DNA from 2 places in the Rhizobium sp. NLR10b genome. Region 1 is predicted to be linked to the other one. Evidence: riboswitches for the same ligand, from Rfam matches in the RefSeq annotation. Region 1 holds a riboswitch; the other holds the start of a gene.
The links. Region 1 has a riboswitch for S-adenosylmethionine ahead of metA (homoserine O-succinyltransferase). Riboswitches for the same ligand answer to the same signal wherever they lie in the genome.
Positions count from the first base shown of each region.

Region 2: another riboswitch for S-adenosylmethionine. It lies ahead of HJB91_RS06230 (O-succinylhomoserine sulfhydrylase); the one in region 1 lies ahead of metA (homoserine O-succinyltransferase).

Region 1 covers NZ_JABDWV010000006.1:211,427-215,324, reverse strand. The annotation lists gene HJB91_RS11880 (aldose epimerase family protein) at 1-104, opposite strand, end outside; gene metA (homoserine O-succinyltransferase) at 223-1,146, opposite strand; SAM riboswitch at 1,195-1,272, opposite strand; gene HJB91_RS11870 (ABC transporter ATP-binding protein/permease) at 1,426-3,285, shown strand; gene HJB91_RS11865 (ABC-F family ATP-binding cassette domain-containing protein) at 3,349-3,898, opposite strand, start outside.
Region 2 covers NZ_JABDWV010000003.1:271,588-275,485, forward strand. The annotation lists gene apaG (Co2+/Mg2+ efflux protein ApaG) at 1-98, opposite strand, end outside; gene HJB91_RS06230 (O-succinylhomoserine sulfhydrylase) at 322-1,506, opposite strand; SAM riboswitch at 1,551-1,629, opposite strand; gene HJB91_RS06235 (2'-deoxycytidine 5'-triphosphate deaminase) at 1,707-2,798, shown strand; tRNA gene HJB91_RS06240 (tRNA-Gly) at 2,860-2,933, shown strand; gene HJB91_RS06245 (hypothetical protein) at 2,958-3,236, opposite strand; gene HJB91_RS06250 (methyl-accepting chemotaxis protein) at 3,584-3,898, opposite strand, start outside.

The sequences.
Region 1 (3,898 bases):
GTGATGATCTTGGCCGTTAGGCCGCCGCCCCTGATGACGACGCGATAGACGGTCTCGCCCGCCTTCGTCTGCCCAAAAACTTCCCGCTCCAACTTATCCGACATGATCGACTGTCCGTTCCTTTGCGCGTCCGATAAAAACGCGCGGCGCTATAGGGTTCCGGACCGGAACCTGCCCGCATTTGTTCCAAACCGCAACCAGGCAGGTCAGAAAGAAATTCCATTAAAGATCCATGCCGATCTCTTCGACGTCATAGGGCGTCGTCTGGTAAATCTCGTTGATCCAGTTGCCGAACAAGAGGTGCGCGTGGCTGCGCCAGCGGTTCTGAGGCGCAAGTGCCGGATCATTATGCGGGAAGTAATTGTGCGGCATCTTGATCGGTACGCCGGCATCCACATCGCGGAAATACTCGTCCGAAAGTGAGGTGGAATCATATTCGACATGATTGAACATGTAGAGCCGCCGGCCCCTTTTCTCATGCACGAGGCAGACGCCCATCTCGCTCGATTCCATCAGAATTTCCAGGCTTTCGCATTTCTCGATGTCGGCGCGGCGCACCTCGGTCCAGCGCGACACCGGCACCTCGAAGTTGTCGGAAAAGCCGTTCAGATAGATGGAGGAAGGCTTCAGGTTCCGGTGCCGGTAGACGCCGAAGGCCTTTTCCTTCAGCTCGTATTTCGGAACGCCGTGGAAGTGATAGATCGCCGCCATCGCGCCCCAGCAGACGTTCATCGTCGAATGGACGTTGGTCTCCGTCCAATTGAAGATCTCCTGCATTTCTGCCCAATAGGTAACGTCCTCATAGGGGAGGAGCTCGATCGGGGCTCCGGTGATGATGAAGCCGTCGAACTTGCGCTGCTTCACCTCTTCCCAGGTCTGGTAGAAGGCGAGCAGGTGATCTTCGGATGTGTTCTTTGCCTTGTGGCCGCCGATGCGGATGAGTGACAGCTCCACCTGCAGCGGCGAAGCGCCGACGAGACGGGCCATCTGCAGTTCGGTCTTAATCTTGTTCGGCATCAGGTTGAGCAGGCCGATCTGCAACGGTCTTATATCCTGACGGATCGCCATCGTCTCGGTCAGCACCCGCACGCCTTCCTGAACCAGGGTTTCGAAGGCGGGCAGCGTATCGGGGATCTTGATGGGCATTGCGGTCAACTCGATCAAAAATAAAAAACCGGCGGCGAAAAAATCGCTACCGGTCCGCACGCGGCCCTTTAGCGACTTTTTTAACGTGGCTGCAAGCCGGCCGGCCAAATCACCACGGAGTGCCTTAATTAGTCCCAGTTGAGCCGCGAATCAACTCCGAATGCATGCGGGAGTGGCCCGTCAAGAATCATCACACTTTAATGACTGATAGAATCTGTTGATAGACCGGTAACGCCACCATGTTAATAATGACAGTATGGGCGGTGTTGGAAAAGCGTGATGGCAGACAAGATCGAAGGGAGGCCAGGCATCCGGAAGCAGGATAGGGTAGGGTATGATTTCAGCCTGACATATCGCCTCGGTGTGATGTTCTCAGCATTCTGGAATTCGCAAGTTCGCGGCAAGGTGCTGTTTCTGGCGACCGTGCTGATCCTCGTCATCCTGGCGACGGCCTATGGCCAGGTTATTCTCAATGAGTGGAACGCCCCTTTCTACGATTCGCTCGAGCGCCGCGACCTCGGCGAATTCTTCCACCAGCTCGAAATCTTCGCGATGATCGCCGGCACGCTGCTGCTGCTCAACGTGCTGCAGGCTTGGCTGAACCAGATGACCGCGCTTTATATGCGCGAAGGCCTGTCACGCGATCTCGTCGACCAGTGGCTGAAGCGTAAGCGGGCGCTGCGGCTCGCCTCCAGCGGCCTGATCGGCGTCAATCCGGATCAGCGCCTGCACGAGGATTCCCGCAACCTTGCCGAAAGCACGACCGGGCTCGTCCTCGGGCTGCTGCAATCGACCATTCTTCTGGTGAGCTTCATCGGCGTGCTCTGGGAGCTTTCGAGCGGCTTCATCTTCCACATCAGCGGCCACAGCTTCTCCATACCGGGCTATATGGTCTGGGCGGCGATTTTCTATGCAGCTTCCGCCTCGGTGTTGAGCCAGGTCGTCGGCCGCAAGCTGGTCAAGCTCAATGCCGACCGCTTCTCGAAGGAGGCCGAGCTTCGTTTCACGCTGATGCATGCCAACGAGAACATGCCGGCGATCACCGTCGCCCGCGGCGAGGAGAACGAACGCCGGCGTATCAATACCGACATCAGTTCGGTACTGAGGGTCGTCAAGCGGCTCGCCATGGCCAATACCAATCTCACCTGGGTTTCGGCCGGCTACGGCTGGCTGGTGATCGTCATTCCGATCATCGTTGCCGCACCCGCCTATTTTTCCGGCGGCCTCACCCTCGGCCAGCTGATGATGTCGGTCGGCGCCTTCAACCAGGTCAATACGGCGTTGCGCTGGTATGTCGCCAATTTCGGCCCGATCGCCGAATGGCGTGCCACGCTGATGCGCGTCACCGACTTCCGCCAGGCGCTGCTCGACATGGACGAGGGCTTTGGCGTGAAGGGAAGCATCGCCTATGAAGACACCGCCGCCGACAGGCTGACGCTGAAGGATGTGGTGATCAATGCCAAGATCGGCGAAGACATCGAGGAATGCGGCGGTTTTCGCCTGCGAGAAACCGATATCGTGATCAAGGCCGGCGAAAAAATCATGATCAACGGCGATCATAGCGTCAACCGCAAGCTGCTGTTCCAGGCCTTGGCCGGGCTCTGGCCGTGCGGCAGCGGCACGATGGGTCTGCCGCCGATCGACGACATGCTGTTCGTTCCGCAAATCGCCTATATTCCGGGCGGCACGTTGCGCGAGGCGTTGGCCTTCCCCGAAAGCGCCGATGCCTACGAGCAAGCTGCGGTCGAGGCGGCCCTTGAAAAGGCCGGCCTGCACTCTCTGATCGCAAGGCTCGATACCCGCGCCCGCTGGGACAAGCTGCTCGACGGCGATGAACAGAAGGCGATCGGCTTCGCGCGCCTGCTGCTGGTGCGCCCGCGCTGGATCATCTTCGACGAAGTGCTCGAGGGCATGGAGCCGGAATGGCAGGAAACGATGTGCAGCGTGCTGACTTCGATGCCCGAAACCGGCATGATCTATATCGGCCGCTCTGAAACTTATCTGGAGGCGTTGCAGCCCCGGGTGCTGCATCTGCAGGCTCTGCCCTCGAGATCCGAAGAGCCGCAGCAGCAGGTCGCCCAGACCAGCGGCGCCAGCGCCAGTGCCGGCGCAGCCGCCGTCCCCGCGCCGGCGCTTTAGGACGCCCCCTTATCGGCAGGACCCCTGCCTACAACGTGACGCAAGCGGCTGAGTGCGAGAGTCTCAGCCCTCCAGTTCTTCCCGCAGCATTTCGAGCTCCAGCCATTCCTCTTCCATCTTGGTCAGGCTGACTCGCAGCTTCTCCATCTCGCCTGCAAGGCGGTTGAAGGCAACGGGGTCGCGCGTGAAGAGATTGGGATCGGCCATGACAAGTTCGCGCTTGGCGATCTCGGCCTCGGCCTTGGCCATTTCCTTCGGCAGATTGTCCAGCGCGAATTTCTGCTTGAAGGAAAGCTTGCCCTTCGAGGCTGCGCCGGAAGCTGTTGTCTCCTGGGTCTTCGGTTTCTCCGCCGCTTTCTCGGCTTTCCTGCGCTCGTCGAGTACGCCCTTGCGCTGCGCCAACATGTCCGTATAGCCGCCGGCATATTCGATCCATCGGCCGTCGGGCGCATCCGGCACGGCGGGCGCGATCGTCGAGGTTACGGTGCGGTCGAGAAAGTCACGATCGTGGCTGACGAGGATGACGGTGCCGGGAAAGCCGGCGACGATTTCCTGCAGGAGGTCGAGCGTCTCGATGTCGAGATCGTTGGTCGGTTCGTCAAGGATCAGGAGG
Region 2 (3,898 bases), on a different contig from region 1:
TAACCCCAGACATAGCGGTCGTCCTCCGGATCGGATTGCTCCTCCAGATAGAACGGTTCGACCACGACTTCGATATCTCTTGTGAGGGCGCGATACATGCCTTGCACCATAGTCAAGATATGTTACCCGTATCTTATAAGAGGCCCGGTCCGTCAAGAAACGGAACGTTGATCAGCGGTCAAATAGTGATGATCATATGGTTTTCGATCATTAAGCCTAATCGTCAGCCTTAATTTTACTTCGCAACGCCGGCGCGGCTGACCTTGTTCCCGCGGATCGGCGGCCGGCTCCACATTGAAGTCCGGCCGCTATTCCAGTCGATCAAGCCGATACCTTGGAAAGCGCCTGCGCGAAATCCTCGATCAGGTCGTCCGTGTCCTCGATGCCGGCCGAAAGCCGCACCGTACCCGGAGAAATGCCGAGTTCGGCGCGCGCCTCTTCCGTCAGGTTCTTGTGCGTGGTCGTTGCCGGATGTGTGATCAGGCTTTTGCTGTCGCCGAGATTGTTGGAGATCTTGATGATCTCAAGCGCATTCTGCAATGCGAAGGCCGCCTCCTTGCCGCCCTTCAGCTCGAAGCAGACGAGCGTCGAGCCGCCGGTCATCTGCTTGGCGATGATGTCGGCCTGCGGATGATCCTTGCGGCCGGGATAGATCACCTTGGCGACCTTGCCTTGCTCGGCCAGGAAATCGGCGATCTTCGCCGCATTCTCGGTCTGCTGGCGCACGCGCAGCGGCAGCGTCTCGATCCCCTTCAGCAGCGTCCAGGCATTGAACGGCGACATGGCCGGGCCGGTATGGCGGAAATAGTCGTGCAGGTTCTCGTCGATCCATGCCTTGTCGGCGAGCACCACGCCGCCGAGACAGCGGCCCTGGCCGTCAATATGCTTGGTGGCGGAATAGACGACGATATGGGCGCCGAGCTCCAAGGGCTTCTGGAAGAGCGGGGTCGCAAAGACGTTGTCGACGATCAGCTTGGCGCCGACCTGGTTGGCGAGCCTGGCGACGCCTGCAATATCGACCACTTCGAGCGTCGGATTGGTCGGGCTTTCCAGGAAGAACACCTTGGTGTTCGGGCGGATCGCCTTTTCCCAGTTGGCGAGATCTCGGCCGTCGACCAGCGTGCACTCGACGCCGTATTTCGGCGCCAGCGTTTCTACGACCCAGCGGCAGGAGCCGAACAGGGCGCGGGCGGCGACGATATGGTCGCCTGCCTTGACCTGGCAGAGGACGGCGGCAGTGACGGCCGCCATGCCGGAGGCGGTGGCGCGGGCATCTTCGGCGCCTTCCAATGCGCACATGCGCTTTTCGAACATGTCGTTCGTCGGGCTGCCGTAGCGGGCGTAGATGAAGCCGTCCGTTTCGCCCTTGAAGCGGGCTTCGGCCGCTTCCGACGTGTCATAGACGAAACCCTGGGTGAGATAGATTGCTTCCGACGTTTCGCCATATTGCGAACGCAGCGTGCCGCCATGGACGAGTTGGGTTGCCGGGCGCCAGGTCTTGCTCATGCCATCACCTTCACATAACAAAAAAACCGGCCGCAAAAGCAGACCGGTTTCATAACCCGGTCTTTTTAGCCACTTGTTTAACGTGGCTGCAAGCCGACCGGCCAAATCACCACGGGATAATTCTGCAATACTGCTGTTGGCGGCTTGCGTCAATTCCCCGAGTTTGGTTTTGTCGGCGGCAAAATGATGGATGGGGCACGATGGCTCGCGAAACTGGAATTCTGGCGGATCGCGCGATTGCGGCGCTGTTCGAAACGGGGCGTCTGAACTCCGAGCGGGAGCTCGACCGCGATCAGATCCAGCCGGCAAGTCTCGACCTGCGCTTGGGAAGCAAGGCGTTTCGTGTGCGTGCCTCCTTCATGCCCGGTCCCTCGCATCTGGTCTCGGACAAGCTCGATCGGCTGAGCCTGCACGTGATCGACCTGTCCCAGGGCGCGGTGCTCGAAACCGGCTGCGTCTATATCGTGCCGCTGATGGAAAGCCTGGCGCTGCCGGCCGACATGTCGGCCTCGGCCAATCCGAAGAGCTCGACCGGCAGGCTCGATATATTCACCCGCGTCATCACCGACTACGCCCAGGAATTCGACAAGATCCCGGCAGGTTATTCCGGCCCGCTCTATCTCGAAATCAGCCCGCGCACCTTCCCGATCGTCGTGCGCCGCGGCTCGCGTCTGTCGCAGATCCGCTTCCGCGTCGGCCAGTCCGTGCTCGGGGAGCCGGAACTTTTGAAGCTGCATGAAAGCGAGACGCTGGTTGCCAGCAAGCAGCCGAACGTGTCGGGCGGCGGCATCGCGCTGTCGATCGATCTCACCGGCGACAAGGACGGCCTGATCGGCTATCGCGGCAAACACCACACCGCCGTCGTCGATGTCGACGAGAAGGATCAGCACGACATCTTCGATTTCTGGGAGCCGCTCTATAGCCGCGGCCGCAACGAGCTGATCCTTGATCCCGACGAATTCTATATCCTTGTCTCGCGTGAGGCCGTGCATGTGCCGCCGGATTATGCCGCCGAAATGACTCCCTTCGATCCGCTGGTCGGCGAATTCCGTGTCCACTATGCCGGCTTCTTCGATCCGGGCTTCGGCCATGCGCCGGCAGGCGGGCGCGGCAGCCGCGCCGTACTCGAAGTGCGCAGCCACGAAGTGCCCTTCATCCTCGAAGACGGCCAGATCGTTGGCCGCCTGGTCTACGAGCACATGCAGGAAAAACCGGCCAGCCTCTACGGCTCCGGCCTCGGCTCCAACTACCAGGCCCAGGGCCTCAAGCTTTCCAAACATTTCCGCATCTGACGCCGGCCTGACGGGCGGCGACTTGACAGCGGCCCCCATCTGTTGGAAATCTCAGCGCATCGCGGGTGTAGCTCAATGGTAGAGCAGCAGCTTCCCAAGCTGAATACGAGGGTTCGATTCCCTTCACCCGCTCCACTTCCCTCAGTGGCGCTGTGAAACTTAGTCCCGGAAAAACCGGATCGGCTTGTATCGCCGGTGCGCGATGATCAGGCTTCGGTCAGGCTGGATGATGTAGGTCTCCTCCACCTGCTGGCCATACTGGTCGATGAAATCATGCGGGAAGCTCGATCCGGGCGGGGATTTGGTGAGCTTGGTGCGCGGCTGGCCGGTATAGGTGATGCTGCCCGGGATGGGCTCCAGCCCCGGGCCGGTGTATGTCGTGGTGTTGCACCCCCCAAGAGCGAGAGTGCCGATGAGGCCGATGATCGCGGATTTCATGTCTATCCCCTCCGAAGCTCCGAACGTTCCAATCTTACTCTGGATTGGCTCCAACTCATTGCGCAAACGCGCGGCGGCTGGTCGTTTTATTGCACGGCGCCTGGAAGCATTCTTGTCGAGGCCGGCTGGCGGCCGGACTAGACGGCCCCGCAAAAAGTAAGGATGGCCGCTGCTTGCCTCTACCCGCCTGCCGGTCATCTCCGCGTTCTGAGCGGAGAAGGGGAGGTGCCGCACCCTCTCCGTCCCTCATCGCAGGACACGTTCCCCGCGAGCGGGAGAGGGATAGGATGAGTGGCAGGCGTCAGTTCCACAGGCGTCAGTCTTGCTAGAGGTCGCGGAGCTTCTGCTTAGAATTCCGTCCAATCGCCATCCTGGCTCTTCGGCGTGCTGCCTGCGCCGAAGGCGTTGGCGAGTGTCTGGCCGAGCGCGCGCGCCGGTGAGGCGGCCGGCCGGGCGGTGCCTTCGCCAGCGATGCGGATCGATGTCTTGGCTGCCGTGCGTACCGTGGCTCGCGGTGCAGCGGAGTGCGGTGCTGCAGTCGGTGGTCGGGACGATGTCATCGGTGCTGCTGCGGCAAAGGCGCCGGTGCCGGTCAGACGGAACTGGCCGAGCAGCATGTTGAGCGCCGATGCTTCGCTGGCGAGGCTGTGGCTGGCGGCCGT